4 regions of the Streptomyces sp. NPDC088554 genome follow, and region 1 is predicted to be linked to each of the others. Evidence: riboswitches for the same ligand, from Rfam matches in the RefSeq annotation. Region 1 holds a riboswitch; each other region holds the start of a gene.
The links. Region 1 has a riboswitch for cyclic di-AMP ahead of ACIP8W_RS24640 (M23 family metallopeptidase). Riboswitches for the same ligand answer to the same signal wherever they lie in the genome.
Positions count from the first base shown of each region.

Region 2: it holds a riboswitch for cyclic di-AMP, as region 1 does, so the genes downstream of both, ACIP8W_RS10645 (C40 family peptidase) here and ACIP8W_RS24640 (M23 family metallopeptidase) in region 1, are expected to answer to the same signal.
Region 3: it holds a riboswitch for cyclic di-AMP, as region 1 does, so the genes downstream of both, ACIP8W_RS05570 (LysM peptidoglycan-binding domain-containing M23 family metallopeptidase) here and ACIP8W_RS24640 (M23 family metallopeptidase) in region 1, are expected to answer to the same signal.
Region 4: it holds a riboswitch for cyclic di-AMP, as region 1 does, so the genes downstream of both, ACIP8W_RS20715 (transglycosylase family protein) here and ACIP8W_RS24640 (M23 family metallopeptidase) in region 1, are expected to answer to the same signal.

Region 1 covers NZ_JBIVMF010000023.1:32,213-36,062, reverse strand. The annotation lists gene ACIP8W_RS24650 (HPr family phosphocarrier protein) at 1-43, shown strand, start outside; gene ACIP8W_RS24645 (GntR family transcriptional regulator) at 240-929, opposite strand; gene ACIP8W_RS24640 (M23 family metallopeptidase) at 1,150-1,938, opposite strand; cyclic di-AMP (ydaO/yuaA leader) riboswitch at 1,951-2,122, opposite strand; gene ACIP8W_RS24635 (M16 family metallopeptidase) at 2,313-3,695, opposite strand; gene ACIP8W_RS24630 (M16 family metallopeptidase) at 3,713-3,850, opposite strand, start outside.
Region 2 covers NZ_JBIVMF010000007.1:61,498-65,347, reverse strand. The annotation lists gene ACIP8W_RS10655 (ATP-dependent Clp protease proteolytic subunit) at 30-653, shown strand; gene ACIP8W_RS10650 (hypothetical protein) at 661-966, shown strand; cyclic di-AMP (ydaO/yuaA leader) riboswitch at 1,285-1,488, shown strand; gene ACIP8W_RS10645 (C40 family peptidase) at 1,491-1,964, shown strand; gene ACIP8W_RS10640 (ATP-binding protein) at 2,141-2,581, opposite strand; gene ACIP8W_RS10635 (8-amino-7-oxononanoate synthase) at 2,985-3,850, opposite strand, start outside.
Region 3 covers NZ_JBIVMF010000003.1:364,488-368,337, forward strand. The annotation lists gene ACIP8W_RS05565 (tyrosine-protein phosphatase) at 1-725, opposite strand, end outside; cyclic di-AMP (ydaO/yuaA leader) riboswitch at 1,134-1,322, shown strand; gene ACIP8W_RS05570 (LysM peptidoglycan-binding domain-containing M23 family metallopeptidase) at 1,327-2,355, shown strand; gene ACIP8W_RS05575 (SGNH/GDSL hydrolase family protein) at 2,538-3,362, shown strand; partial or broken gene ACIP8W_RS05580 (PfkB family carbohydrate kinase) at 3,566-3,850, opposite strand, start outside.
Region 4 covers NZ_JBIVMF010000017.1:25,399-29,248, forward strand. The annotation lists gene ACIP8W_RS20705 (cytochrome P450) at 1-527, shown strand, start outside; gene ACIP8W_RS20710 (transglycosylase family protein) at 707-1,540, shown strand; cyclic di-AMP (ydaO/yuaA leader) riboswitch at 1,957-2,129, shown strand; gene ACIP8W_RS20715 (transglycosylase family protein) at 2,136-2,879, shown strand; gene eno (phosphopyruvate hydratase) at 3,112-3,850, shown strand, end outside.

The DNA.
Region 1 (3,850 bases):
GCTGGTCGCCGAGGGCCTCGACGAGCTGCCCGAGACCGTCTGAGCCGACCGGCACCGACCGGCGCGGAGCGATTTCGCGAGGGAGCCGTGGTCCACCGAATTCGGTGGGGCGCGGCTTTTCCGTTTCCGGTGCCGCGCTCCGTCCCGGACATAACTCTTCATCGTTTTACCGCGCACCGGACGCGGACAGCGAGAAATAGACCTCGCCCTTTTCTTCTCTTTTGTATACGGCGCGAATGTTAAGTGGGCGCACTCGCGGTGTTTACGGCATGTTGCGAAACCCTCACCTTTTCGCGGGTACGGTCCAGGCGCTTCAGCCGGTGCGCCCCCGCCGTCCGCTCGGCGTGCAGGGCCGTCAGCGCCCGCGCCCGCTCCGCGTCACCGCGCGCCACCGCGTCCACGATCGCGCCGTGCTCGGCCCAGGACTCCACGGGGTGGGCGGGCTGCTCGACCACGTACATCCAGGCGATCTTGTGCCTGAGCTGGGTGAGCAGGGAGGTCAGCGCGGGGCTGCCCGACGCCTGGGCGAGCGTCTCGTGGAACCAGGCGCCCAGGGAGCGCAGATCCTCGCCCTGGCCCCGGCGGGCCCGGTCCTGTCCCAGTCTGACCAGCCCGCGCAGGACCTTGAGATGGGCGTCCGTACGGCGCTGGGCGGCCCGTGCCGCGCCGAGCGGCTCCAGCATCAGCCGTACCTCCAGGAGGTCGGCGGCCTCCTGCTCCGTGGGCTCGGCGACACACGCGCCGACATGGCGGCGGGTGGTCACGAAGCCCTCCGACTCCAGGGTGCGCAGGGCCTCGCGCACCGGGACGCGGGAGACACCGTACCGCCGCGCCAGCTGTTCCTCGGTGAGCCTGCTTCCCCGCTCGAACAGACCGGAGACGATGTCGTCGCGAATCGCCGTGCATACCGAGTGCGCGGGAATGCGCATATCCCAACCTCCGCTTAATCCGCGCGAAACGCTGCCGATTGACTCCTGTTCCGTGACTCTATTGCAATGAAGGCGAATTTCCGAAGGGTGCCCGAAATCGATGGATATCTTTTGGCCAACGCCAGACCCGACGCCGCCCCCGACCCGACGCCGGCGTCAACAGCGAAGGCCCCGGCACGGAGCCGAGGCCTTCCAGGGATGTCCGGGGCGTACGGACGGGTCAGACGTTGGCGCCGTGCGCGCGCAGATACGCGACGGGGTCCATGTCGGAGCCGTACTCCGGGCCGGTCCTGGCCTCGAAGTGCAGATGCGGTCCGGTGGCGTTGCCGGACGCGCCGGAGAGACCGATCTGCTGGCCGGGGGTGACGCTCTGGCCGACGGAGACCGCGACCGAGGAGAGGTGGGCGTACTGGGTGTACGTCCCGTCGGCCATCCTGAGCACGATGTTGTTGCCGTACGAGCCGCCCCAGCCCGCCTCGACCACGGTGGCCGTGCCCACGGCCACGACCGGGGTGCCGAACGCGGCACGGAAGTCGACGCCGGAGTGGCTGCCGGAGGACCAGAGGGAGCCGCCCGCGCGGTACCCCGTGGTGACGTAGGAGCCCGCGACGGGGAGCTGGAAGGTGTTGAGGAGCCTGCGCTCGGCCGCGCGGGTGGCGCGCTCCTGCTCCGCGCGGATCTCCTTGGCGCGCGCCTCCGCCAGCCGCTTCGCCTCCGCCTTCGCCTGCGCCTCGGCCTTGAGCCTGGCGGTCTGCTCGGCGGCGCGGCGCTGGACCTCGGCCTGTTCGTCGATCACATCGACGAGGGAGTCGCCGAGGGTGATCGCGTGGTTCAGTCCGGTCTGCGAGGCGGCCTCGATGTCCGCGCCGGCGGCGAGGGCCGGGGAGGCGGCCAGGGTGCCGATGACTCCGGTCGCGGTGAGCGTCGCGAGACCGGCGACGCTCGCGCCGCCCTTGCGGCTCATACCGCTGCGGGCACGGTGCTTCCCGGTGGCTCGGGTGAACGCCATGGAGTGGCTGGTCCTTTCCTTCCCTCTCGCCTACCGGGTTAGCTGACGGGTTCGGAGCAGGAAGGTCTCCTACGGGCCCCTCCGCGCGGGCCGAGCCGCGAAGGCGTCCGATTCACCCCAGGGACTGATGGGTCCCCGGCTCCCCCTCGGCTCGCGCCTGACGGGGACTCGGCGATGGCTGCCCGGTGCCACGGATGCGGCGGGATGCTGGCGGACAACCGGACCGACGCTAGGCGTGTCGTCTTTCGTTCGCCAACCGAACAGGCTGTTTTGTCATATAGCCCACAGGCCAGACGGGAAGATTCACCAAGGAAGCGGACATAAAGAGGGAACCCCGGCAGCCGAGGCCACCGAGGTTCCCTCCCGCGGACGAATCAGCCGGTGACAACCGTCACTTCACCGATACCGAGAGCCTCGACCGGCTCCTTGATCTGTGCGGCGTCCCCGACCAGTACGGTGACCAGCCGGTCCACCGGGAAGGCGTTGACGGCCGCCGCCGTCGCCTCGACGGTGCCGGTCTCCGCCAGCCGCGCGTACAACTGCGCCTGGAAGTCGTCCGGAAGGAACTGCTCGACCTGGTCGGCCAGCGTGGCCGCGACGGAAGCCGCCGTCTCGTACTTCAGCGGCGCCACCCCCACCAGGTTCTGTACGGCCACATCGCGCTCGGCGTCGGTGAGCCCCTCCGCCGCGAGCGTGCGCAGCACCTTCCAGAGGTCTTCCAGCGCCGGGCCGGTGGACGCGGTGTCCACGGAGCCGCTGATGGCGAGCATCGCGGCGCCGGTCGCCCCGCCCGGGGCGGTGGGTGACGAGGAGCGCAGCACCTGGCCGAAGGCCCGTACGCCGTAGGTGTAGCCCTTCTCCTCGCGCAGCACCCGGTCGAGCCGGGAGGTGAGCGTGCCGCCCAGGCAGTAGGTGCCGAGGACCTGGGCGGGCCAGACCCGGTCGTGCCGGTCGGCGCCGATCCGGCCGATCAGCAGCTGGGTCTGGACGGCGCCGGGGCGGTCCACGATCACCACCCGGCCCGTGTCGTCCGCGGTCACGGGCGGTACGGGCCGGGGCGCGGCGGTGTCGCCGGTCCAGGCGCCGAGGGTGTCGGCGAGGATCTCGTCCAGGTCGACCCCGGTGAGGTCGCCGACGATCACGGCGGTGGCCGTGGCGGGGCGTACGTGCGCCTCGTAGAAGGCGCGTACACCCGCGGCGTCGATGCGCTCCACCGTCTCGGCGGTGCCCTGGCGTGGCCGGGACATCCGCAGGGAGGCCGGGAACAGCTCCTTGGAGAGCTGCTTGGCGGCCCGGCGGCCGGGGTTGGCGGTCTCGTGCGGGATCTCGTCGAGCCGGTTGCGTACGAGCCGGTCGACCTCGCTGTCGGCGAAGGCGGGGGCGCGCAGCGCCTCGGCGAGCAGGCCGAGCGCCTTGGGCAGCCGGGAGACGGGGACCTCCAGCGAGACCCGTACCCCCGGGTGGTCGGCGTACGCGTCGAGCGTGGCGCCGCAGCGCTCCAGCTCGGCCGCGAACTCCTCGGCGGTGTGCTTGTCGGTGCCCTCGGAGAGCGCCCGTGCCATGATCGTGGCCACGCCGTCGAGGCCCTCGGGCTCGGCGTCCAGCGGGGCGTCGAGGTTGATCTCGACCGCCACCACCTGCTGTCCCGGGCGGTCACAGCGCAGGACCGTCAGGCCGTTGCCGAGCGCGCCGCGTTCGGGGGCGGGGAAGGCCCAGGGCCTGGCCACGCCGGCCGTCGGCTGCGGATGGAAGTCCATGGTCACGGCAGCGTCGGTCACTGGTCCGCCCCCTCGTGCTCGTTGTCGGTCCCGGCGGCGTCGGCGTCCTCGGCGGTGAGCGGCTCGTACACCAGCACCGCCCTGTTGTCTGGGCGCAGTCGCGCGGCGGCCACAGCCCTGACCTCTTCCGCGGT
Region 2 (3,850 bases), on a different contig from region 1:
CTCGCACCCGTATGAGGAGAGGTACGCCCATGAACCGTCCTTCGGCCCGCTACGTCCTGCCCGAATTCACCGAGCGGACGTCCCACGGGACCCGGAGTCTCGATCCGTACTCCAAGCTCTTCGAGGACCGGATCATCTTTCTCGGCACCGCCGTGGACGAGACCACGGCCAACGATGTGATCGCGCAGTTCGTCCATCTCGAATACGCCGCGCCCGATCAGGACATCCGGGTCTACATCAACTCCCCCGGCGGTCCGATCGACGCCATGACCGCGATCTACGACACCATGCAGCTCGTCATGTGCGACGTGGAGACGACCGTTCTCGGCCAGGCGGTCTCCACCGCCGCCGTCCTGCTGGCGGGCGGCACCCCGGGCAAGCGGATGGCGCTGCCCGGCGCCCGGGTCGTACTCCGGCAGCCCGCTCTCGACCGGGGCGTACAGGGACAGCCGTCCGATCTGCTGATCCACGCGGAGGAGCTGCCGCGGCAGCGCTCGCTGGTCGCGTCGATGCTGACGCGGCACACCGGGCGGAGCCCGGAGCGGATCGCCGGGGCCATCGAGCGGGACACGGTCTTCGACGCGGCCGGGGCGCAGGCGTTCGGGCTGGTCGACCATGTGATCCGGAGCCGCGGGGCATCCGGCGGGCGGTGAGGGGCCGATGATTCCGGAGCTGCCACCGCTGCCCGCGCTGACCCGCGCCGAGTGTGACGTTGTCGACACCTATCTTCGGATCGTCGACCTGCTGGGCCGTATCAATCCGGCCAGGGGCACGGACACCTATGACGCGCTGCGGGCCGCGCAGGCGCTGCCCGCCCAGGCGCTCGCGCTCCGCGCCGCCCTGACGGCGATGCACTCCCGGGGCGAGACCGAACTGCACTCGGCGACGCTGGCCCGCGCGCTCCGGGTGCTCGACGGCGAGAGGCGTGCTGGGAGGGTCACCATGCCTCCCGAGGAACGGACTTGAGGCAGCGAGGCGCTCTCGAATGGACGCGTCCGTACGGGAACGCCTCACCCGATCGGTGGATGAACTCGCTGGACAGACACGGGGAGTCGAGTTGCGCGGAGCGCCCGAACCCGTATGGCGCGCCTCGAATTCCCCGCAGGTACGGCCCTCACCCCGCCCCCGTGAACCGGTATGAAAATCCCGCTCGCCACTCATACGGGCCAGCCGTGAGTAAGTTCACATATCGTCGTTTCAGTCGGAAATCCACGGCCGGCTGATGTCAAGATCCCTGGGACGACAAGCCCCCGCCACCCACGGCGGGGCGGTCCGGACGGACGCCGAGTCCTGCCGCTGTATCCGGATGACTGAGTCGACAGGAGTGGATCGGCAGGAGTGGAGGACCCAAGCAGTACGGGATGACACGTGACGGTGATCGTCCCTTGGGGTGAAGCCACGGGGTCTGTGACAGGACCTCATGGCCGGGCAACTTCGCCAGCCCGAACCCGACAGGTCATCCTTCACAGGCGGCTGACGAAGGGTTGCGCATGTCTGCGCAGACATATGTCCCGTCTTTGCTGTCCCGGACCGGAGCCGTATCGGTCCTCACGCTCGCCGCGATAGGCAGCACGATGCTGGTGCCTGGCGCCGCGTCGGAGGCCGAAGCCGCTACGCACGGGGTGAAGGCGCTGAAGGTCGCCGCGTCGAAGAAGGGCTCACCGTACAAGTACGGAGCCACGGGACCGTCCCGCTTCGACTGCTCGGGGCTGACGGTGTACTCGTTCAAGAAAGCGGGTAAGAAGCTCCCCCGCACGGCCCAGCAGCAGTACAACAAGACGAAGCATGTCTCGTCGTCCCAACGACGCAAGGGAGACCTGGTGTTCTTCCACTCGGGCAGCAACGTCTACCACGTCGGCATCTACGCCGGCGCGGGCAAGATCTGGCACTCGCCGAAGACCGGATCCCTGGTGCGGCTGGAGAAGATCTGGTCGAAGAGCGTCTGGTACGGACGGGTGAAGTAGCGACCGCGCCCCGCCCGTAGGCCCGGAGCGGGCGGGTGCCGAGGGTACGTCCGAGTGAAAGCGCGCTACACCGTGGGACCAGGCGGGGATGCAGGCCGGGCCGGGCCGGCCGCTCCCTGCCGCCTCCGGGGCTTCTGACGGGGCCTCGGGCCCGTACCCCGTACGTACGGATGAACTCAGCTCCGGACCGGAGCCGTCGGCGCCCTCCAGGGCAGTGTGATCCACACCGTCTTGCCGCCCTCCGGCGTCGGTGTGATGGCCAGCCGCCCGCCGTGTTCGGCGGTCAGCGAGCGGATGATGACCATCCCCCGGCCGTTGTCCTGCTGGACGGCCGCCGGCAGCCGCTGCGGCCACCGCGGATGGCTGTCGGTCACCCCCAGCCGCAGCAGTTCCTCGCGCTCCAGCCGGACCTCCACCGTGAAGGTGGGAGACCGGCCGAAGGTGTGCTGGACGGCGTTGGTGACCAGCTCGGAGACGATGAGCCGGACCGTGTCCGCCATGTCCGCCTCGCCGGGCAGCCCCCACTCGGCCAGGAGGTCCGCGACATATCTTCGCGCCGTCGGTACCGACGCGGGATCGCTCGGCAGGGTGATGGATGCTTCCTGATGGTCTGCCATGACGATGCCGTCCCTTTCCCACCGGACCGCACTCCGACAGAGAGCGGATGACTGCGCGGCCGGCTCGGACTGTGCTTCGCGACACACTGCCACCGATCGCGCCGGGCACAGCCCGATCCATCGAGATCTGCATATATCTGTCGCTCGAAGCGGTGAACTCTGCAACGCGAGACCGTATTTGGCCGCCGGAAAGACATCTTCTCCGCCGCGACGCCCGGGGGGGACAAGCGTGACGGAGAAATCCGGAGATGAGGATCCGGCCATGCGGCATATTCCGGCGGTCCATGGCATATTCCAGCGGTCCGTCGACGCGGGCCCGGTGCAGACGGCGCGGGCCGCCACCGGAGTACGGGAGCGACCGGCGGCCGGACCACCCCGGCCGCTGCCGCCCCACCGCCCCGGCTCACCGTGGGGCGGCCGCCACCACCGTACGTACCGCCGTGCCGATCTGGTCATCCGTCAGATCGGCACGCGCGGTCAGCCGGATCCGGGAGATCCCGTCCGGCACCGACGGCGGCCGGAAGCACCCCACGGCCAGCCCCGCCGCCCGGCAGTCCGCCGCCCAGCGCACGGCCGCCTCCGGCGACGGCGCCTGTACGGAGACCACGGCGGCGTCCGGCCGTACGGCGGTCAGCCCCGCCCCGGTCAGCAGCCGGTGCAGCGCGGCGGCGACCTCCCGCGCCCGCAGAGCCCGCGCGGGCTCCCCGCGCAGCAGCCGCAACGCCGCCAGCGCGCCGCCCACGGCGGCCGGGGCCAGCCCGGTGTCGAAGATGAACGTCCGCGCGGTGTTGGCCAGATGGCCGATGACCCGCGCCGGGCCGAGGATCGCGCCGCCCTGGCTGCCCAGGGCCTTGGAGAGGGTGAGCGTGGCCACCACCCCGGGCGCCCCCGCGAGCCCGGCCGCGTCGAGCGTGCCCCGGCCGCCCGCGCCGAGCACCCCGAGGCCGTGCGCGTCGTCGACGAGGAGCGCCGCGCCCCGGGGACGGCAGACCCCGGCCAGCTGCGCCAGCGGCGCCGCGTCGCCGTCCACCGAGAACACCGCGTCGCTCACCACCAGCGCCCGCCGCCCGGCGTGCGCGTCGAGGGCCTTGGCGACGGCGTCCGGATCCGCGTGCGGTACGACGACGGTCTCGGCCCGGGAGAGCCGGCAACCGTCCACGATCGAGGCGTGGTTGCCCGCGTCGGACACCAGCAGCGAGCCCCGGGCCGTGAGCGCGGTGAGGGCCGCGAGGTTGGCCGCGTAACCGGACGACAGGACGAGCGCCGCCT
Region 3 (3,850 bases), on a different contig from region 1:
CCCCAGGTCTTCTCGATGGTCTCGAAGGCGGCGGCGAGATACTCCACCCGCGCGTCGAAGAGCGGCGCGAGCAGCTCCATCACCTCGGGGGAGGTTCCGGCGGGTGAGGTGTCGCCGCGCCGGACCCGGTAGCGGCGGTGCGGGTCGTTCGACTTCAGATAATCCGCCTCGATCGCGTCCGGCTCGACACCGACCGCGAGCAGGGCCACCGCGACGGAGAGCCCGGCCCGGTCCTTGCCCGCCGCGCAGTGCAGGAGCGCGGGCACGCTGTCCGAGGCGAGCGCGTGCAGGATCCGGCTGTGCTCGGCGGTGCGGTCCACGATGATCATCCGGTACGAGGCGATCATCCGCGCCGCCGCCCTGCCCTCCGCGAGGAGCGAGCGCAGCTGGCCGAGATCGCCGACGCGGACCATCCGCCAGAACTCGGCGCCGTCGGCGGGGTCGCTGAGCGGGATGTTCACATTGCGTACGCCGGGCAGCTCGACATCCGGACCGTCCAGTTTCCGGTCGGCCTCGTTGCGGAAGTCGAAGACGGTGTGCAGACCGAGGGTGGCGAGAAAGGCCGTGTCGGTGTCGGTGGCATGGGCGAGATGGCCACTGCGGAAGAGCTTGCCGTGGGCCACCCGTCGGCCGTCCGTGGTCGGAAGTCCGCCCACATCACGGAAGTTGCGCACACCGGACAGTTCGGGCTCCGTCGACGGGATGTGCGGCAGCTGCTGCGTCACGGCGTGCTCCTCCGTGGTCTGCCGTCGGCGCGGCCCGCCGACGATACCGGCTTCTGACCCTACGACATCTGTTCAAGAGGGCGATCGGCCCGGTGGAGCTGTATTCAGATGCCTATCAACCGGACATTATGTTCGCCTTAATGCAGCCCAAATGGCGACCTGACCGTATTGGGTACTTCCGCATAACCTGCCCCCATGGAAGTGGATATGGGGATCGATGAGTGAGCGGAATCATATCCGTGACGTTCCGTGGCGATGGGGAGAAAGGGATTTCACTCCCCCCAGGGGAACTGACGGTTCGTGAGGCACGCAGGGTGACGGTGATGTCCGGCGATATTCGAGTGGTCGGCCGTGGCCGAAAGTGGCGGCTTGTTCCGGCCGTCCGACTCGCCTACGTTCACCCTCAATCCGGACGGAACGCCGAATCCTGCCGCCGACCGGAGCACACATCCATCCATCCATGTGTGGCAGGAGCGGGGGACCCACGGTAGTACGCCGATCCGGAGACCCGGACGGCTCGGGGTGAAGTCGCGCAACGCGGCCGGGCATCTCCAGCCCGAACCCGACAGCTCACCTCGTAGGCGCCGGAGAGGAACGCACCATGCCCGCCAAGGGTAAGCACCGTCGTCCGAAGAGCAGTCCGTTCTCGCGCCGCGGATTCATCGCCGCGGGTACGGGCGGCGCGGCCATCGCCCTTCCGCTCATCGGCGCCGCCGGCGCCGAGGCCGCTCCCTCCGTGGCCCCGCAGGCCACCTCCGAGCTGCCGCAGGCGGTGCCCGCGGCCGCGCAGGCCGCTTCCGCGGCGCGTACGGCCCGGAGCGAGGCCGCCGTGCAGAGCGCGACCGCCGTACCGCAGCAGCGGGCGGCCGCGCAGATCGCCGCGGCGAGGGCCACGAAGACCTACTCCGTGGTCTCCGGTGACTATCTGTCCAGGATCGCGGACGAGCAGAACGTCCAGGGCGGCTGGCAGAAGCTGTACGAGGACAACCGCGAGGCGGTCGGCGGCGACCCCGGGATGATCCACCCCGGGCTGAAGCTGACCCTCGGATCGAAGGCCACGACGGCCCGCGCCGAGACCCGGGCGGAGTCCTCCGGGACCCCGTCCTCGTCGCGGTCCTCCGCCTCGTCCGCCTCGTCCTCTTCGGGGTCCGCGAAGCCGTCCACCGTGACCAAGGCTCCGGAGGCCGAGGCCCCGACCACCGACAAGGCCGCGCAGAGCAGCGGTTCGGGCTTCACCCGGCCCGTCGACTCGGCGGTCGGCACCTCCTACCGCGCCTCGGGCGGAAGCTGGTCCAGCGGCTACCACACCGGGGTGGACTTCATCGCGCCCTCGGGCTCCACCATCAAGGCGGTCGGCGCGGGCACGGTCGTGACGGCGGGCTGGGGCGGCTCGTACGGAAACCAGATCGTCATCCGGCACGACGACGGCAGGTACTCGCAGTACGCCCATCTGTCGTCCCTCTCCGTCTCCACCGGCCAGAGCGTCGGCCAAGGCCAGCAGATCGGTCTCTCCGGTGCCACCGGCAATGTCACGGGACCGCATCTGCACTTCGAGATCCGCACCGGACCGGAGTACGGCTCGGACATCGACCCGCTGGCCTATCTGCGCGCGTACGGTGTCACGGTCTGATTCGTCCCGCTGTCCGATTTCATAGCGCTCCCGCACCACGCTGCCCGGCACTCTCCGTGCCGGGCAGCGGTCGTATACGGCTATTCCCGGTTGGGGAAAACTTGACGGATGGCGTTTCTCACCCGGGGTCAACCCCTCCCTACGGTCGCGTAGGTCACATCCCCGGTGGAAAATGATCTGCTGTGGCAGACGATTCGAGATCAAGAGAAAATGGCGTGTTCGGGTCGTACGCGGCGATTGGCGACAGCTTTACGGAGGGCGTGGGAGACCCGGGCCCCGACGGACAGTTCGTCGGCTGGGCGGACCGGCTCGCGGTCCTGCTCGCCGACCGGCTGCCGGTGACCGGCCCGGTCCCGGACACCGGGCACGGAGATTTCCGGTACGCCAATCTCGCCGTGCGCGGCCGACTCCTCGACCAGATCGTCGAGGAGCAGATCCCCCGGGCGAAGGAACTCGCCCCCGACCTGGTGACCTTCTGCGCCGGTGGCAATGACATCCTCCGTCCCGGCTCCGACCCCGACGATGTCGCCGAGCGCTTCGAGCGGGCCGTCGCCGAACTCACCGGTGCCGTCGGCACGGTCATGCTGACCACCGGCTTCGACACCCGTGGCGTCCCCGTGCTGCGTCATCTGCGCGGCAAGATAGCCACCTTCACCGCCCACACCCGGTCCATCGCCGATCGCTACGGCTGTCCGGTACTCGACCTCTGGGCTCTGAAGTCCGTCCAGGACAGGCGCGCCTGGGACGGCGACCGGCTGCATCTGTCGCCCGACGGCCACACCCGGGTCGCGCTGCGCGCCGCCCAGGTGCTCGGACTCGACGTACCGGCGGACCCCGACCAGATCTGGCCGCCGGAACCGCCGCGCGGCACCCTTGAGGTGCGGCGGGACGACATCCACTGGGCGCGGGAGTATCTGGTGCCCTGGATCGGACGCAGACTGCGCGGCGAGTCCTCCGGGGACAAGGTCGAGGCGAAGCGCCCCGACCTGCTGCCGCTGGAGCACTGACACCGGAGCCCTGGACAACAGGGAAGCGGGTCCCGGCACGTCACACCGGCCGCCGGGACCCGCTCCGGCTATCCCGCCCGCGAGCACGTCGTGCAACAGTGGCGTCTCCGGACGCACATGACGGCTGTCAGGGCAGGCGCACACCGCGAGCGCCCGGCGGTACGGTACGCACCGGTGCGCCGGACCTGACCCGCCGTGACCGGTCAGTCCCGGTCCGCCACGAGATCCTCCGGACCGATCAGCGCCTCGCCGCCCTCCGCCGTACAGGCGTAGGCACCGGCCCGCGCGCCGAGCCGGGCGGACTCCTCCAGACCGCGGCCGGCCAGCCTGCCGTGGAGGAAGCCGCAGACGTACGCGTCGCCCGCGCCGTTGGAGTCCACCACGGGGGCGGGCGGCGGGGTCGCCGGGACCGGGCGCGGGGACCGGCCGCCCTCACGGGTCATCACGTACGAGCCGCCCGCGCCCGCCGTCGCGATCACCGCTTCGGC
Region 4 (3,850 bases), on a different contig from region 1:
TGTTCGCCGGTTTTGAGACCACGGTGAATCTTATCGGCAACGGCGTGTACACGCTGATTCGAAATCCGGTGCAGCGGGCCCGTCTCCAGAGTTCACTGGATGCCGGGGAAACCGGACTTCTGGCGACGGGCGTCGAGGAATTGCTCCGCTACGACGGGCCGGTGGAGATGGCGACCTGGCGGTACGCCACCGAGCCGCTGACGCTCGGCGGCCGGCGGATCGGCGCGGGCGACCCCGTGCTCGTCGTCCTCGCCGCCGCCGACCGGGATCCGGAGCGCTTCGCCGACCCCGACGCCCTCGACCTCGCCCGGCGTGACAATCAGCACCTCGGGTACGGGCACGGCATCCATTACTGTCTGGGCGCCCCGCTGGCGCGGATCGAGGGACAGACCGCGATCGGCACCCTGCTGAAGCGCCTTCCCGATGTGCGTCTTGCGGAAGATCCTGCCGATTTGCGCTGGCGTGGCGGGCTCATCATGCGTGGATTGCGCACGCTTCCGGTGCAGTTCACGCCATTGTCCGACTGACGGCGGGCCGGGCAATCCCGGTGCATTCCACAAGAATTTCCTGACAGTGCGTCAAGACTGTGACTTTCGCGTGATCTCCGCTGCATCAGCTTGTGACAAGCGTTCGAGTACCGCTACGTTCACGACGACTCGGCAGTACCACGCCGGGTCGAACCGACTGTCACACGGAAGGCGACCGCATGCGCTCCGGGAAACACCGCCGGCCCCGCCAGGCCCCTGCCCTTCTCGTCGCGGCGGGGGTGACCGGATCCGCCATCGCCATTCCGTTGCTCGGCGCCGCGAGCGCCGGCGCGGCGGACGCCACCACCTGGGACCGTGTCGCCGAGTGCGAGAGCGGCGGCCAGTGGAGCGCCAGCCTCGGCAGCGGCCACTACGGCGGCCTCCAGATGTCCCAGGAGACCTGGGACAGGTTCGGCGGCGCCGACTACGCGGCCAGCCCCGATCTGGCCAGCCGTTCGCAGCAGATAGCGGTGGCCGAGAAGGTCTTCGCGGCCCAGGGCCCGCTGGCGTGGCCCAGCTGCGCGGCGGTCTCCGGGCTGGCGAAGAGCGTCGTCTCCGGGGTGGCCGGTGGCGACCGGGGCGCCGGTACGGAGGCGGGCTCCCCGGAGGCCCCGGCGGCCACACCGGGCACCTCCGACTCCGCCGCGGGGGAGAAGGGCAAGGGCACCGAGCCCGCCCCCTCCGCCTCGCCCGCCTCCCCGGCGCCCGGCGAGGACGCCACCGACAAGGACGGCGCCAAGGGCCCCACCGGGGACAAGGCCGCCGACAGCGCCCCCGCCAAGGGCAAGCACCGGGGCGCCGCCGCCAAGGAGGAGGCAGGCCCGGAGGCCCCGGCCCCGGACCGCGAGCCGGACAGCCGCGCCTCGCGCGACGGAGCGGACCGCGGCACCGACAGCCTCACGGACGGCGGGGTGACGCATCCCACGGAGTCCCGGGCCGAGTCCGTCGTCGTCGGCGGCGAGACCCTGTCCGGCATCATCGGCGCCCAGAAGGTCGTCGGCGGGTGGGTCTGAGCCGGCCCGGAGACGCTCGGGGGCGGCCTTCGGGGGGACCCGCGGGCGGCCCCGGGGCGAACCCCGGATGAGCGAGGCCCCGTTGACGCCGCCCTCGGCCCCTTCCGCCCTGGCCAACGGCTCGGGCGAGGTCCGAAGTGAGGCCGTTCCGAGGGGTAGTTCAGGGTGGTGTGTCCGCTTCTGCGTAAGTGAGACAAGGGTCTCTTTGCCGTAACTGGGTACTTTTGGGCCGGCGGTTGCCCGGATCCCTCTCCCACCTGCGGAAATGACGGGAGCCTCAAGGGCGTTAAGGGCGATTTTTCCGGGATGTGCTTCTTTGATCAACCGATGGACCTGTGATTACGGTCTGAACCGCTCGCACCGCGGGCCCCGTCGACCGAAACGCCGAATCCTGCCGTCGGTCGGGGGAGCAGTCGTCGCGTAAAGCGCCGTAGGCAGGAGCGGGGGACCCAAAGGTTCGCGCCGGTCACAGGTCGTCGGGAGACGGCCGGGGCCGGCTAGGGGTGAAGCCGCGTGCGAGAGCACGCGGCCGGGCAACTCATTGGCCCGAACCCGACAGCTGACCTCGTAGGCGTCGGTGAGGAGATGCTCCATGCTGCTGTTTTCCAGCAAGGCCAGGCACCGTCGTCCGTCCAGGGCGGTCCGCTACGCCACACTCGCCGGGATCACCGGTGCCGCTGTGGCGGCCCCGCTGATCGGCGCCGCCTCCGCCTCCGCCGCCACCGCCGCCGAGTGGGACCAGGTCGCCCAGTGCGAGTCCGGCGGCAACTGGTCCATCAACACTGGTAACGGCTTCTACGGCGGCCTCCAGTTCACCAACTCCACCTGGGCCGCGTTCGGTGGCACTGCCTACGCCTCCCGCGCCGACCTGGCCTCCAAGTCCCAGCAGATAGCGGTCGCCGAGAAGGTCCTGGCGGGCCAGGGCAAGGGCGCCTGGCCGAGCTGTGGTGTGAACCTGTCCGGTGCCGCGTACAACGGCGGCTCCGCGAGCGGGGGCTCCGGCGACTCCAGCAGCTCCAGCAACTCCGGTACGTCGAAGCGGCAGGCCGCCCCGCAGCAGCAGGCCGCTCCCCAGCAGCAGGCCGCCCCGCAGCAGCGGGCCCAGCCCCAGCAGCGGTCGGCCCGTACCGAGGCCCAGCCCGCCTCGCGCGGCGAGAGCCGTACCTTCACGATCAAGAAGGGCGACGGCGAGTACAAGGTCAAGTCCGGCGACACCCTCTCCAGGATCGCCACGGCCCACAAGGTCGAGGGCGGCTGGGAGAAGATCTTCGAGCTGAACAAGGACATCGTCCGCGACGCCGATGTGATCTACCCCGGCCAGCGGCTCCACCTGAGCTGACCGGCCCACAGACGGCCCCGGTCCGGCGCGCGACCCCCGTGCGCGCCGGACCGGGGCTTCGGCGGTGGTCGGGAGATGCGGGGCGTATCCGGGCGTACGGGGTGACCGGCGCAAAAGGTGCTCTTTTCGTCTTAGGGGGCGGGCACCGGCCGACCGGCGAGCCCGATCCGGTTAGGCTCATGTCGCAAGGCCACAGAGACCCTGCACTTCAAGCGTCACATCCCAGAAGGAGATGCTCGTGCCGTCCATCGACGTCGTCGTAGCCCGGGAAATCCTCGACTCCCGAGGCAACCCCACGGTCGAGGTCGAGGTCGGCCTCGACGACGGCAGCACCGGTCGTGCTGCTGTCCCCTCCGGTGCGTCCACCGGTGCGTTCGAGGCCGTCGAACTCCGCGACGGAGACCCCAAGCGCTACCTGGGCAAGGGTGTGGAGAAGGCCGTCCTCGCCGTGATCGAGCAGCTCGGTCCCGAGCTGGTCGGGTACGACGCCACCGAGCAGCGCCTGATCGACCAGGCGATGATCGACCTGGACGCCACGGAGAACAAGGGCTCGCTGGGCGCCAACGCCATCCTCGGCGTCTCCCTGGCCGTGGCGCACGCCGCCTCCGAGGCCTCGGACCTCCCGCTCTTCCGCTACCTGGGCGGCCCGAACGCGCATCTGCTGCCCGTTCCGATGATGAACATCCTGAACGGCGGCTCGCACGCCGACTCGAATGTCGACATCCAGGAATTCATGATCGCCCCGATCGGCGCGGAGTCCTTCTCCGAGGCGCTGCGCTGGGGTGCCGAGGTCTACCACACCCTCAAGAAGGTCCTGAAGCAGAAGGGCCTGTCCACCGGCCTCGGCGACGAGGGCGGCTTCGCCCCGAACCTGGAGTCCAACCGCGCCGCGCTCGACCTGATCCTCGAAGCGATCAAGGAGGCCGGTTACGTCCCCGGCCGCGACATCGCGCTCGCGCTCGACGTCGCCG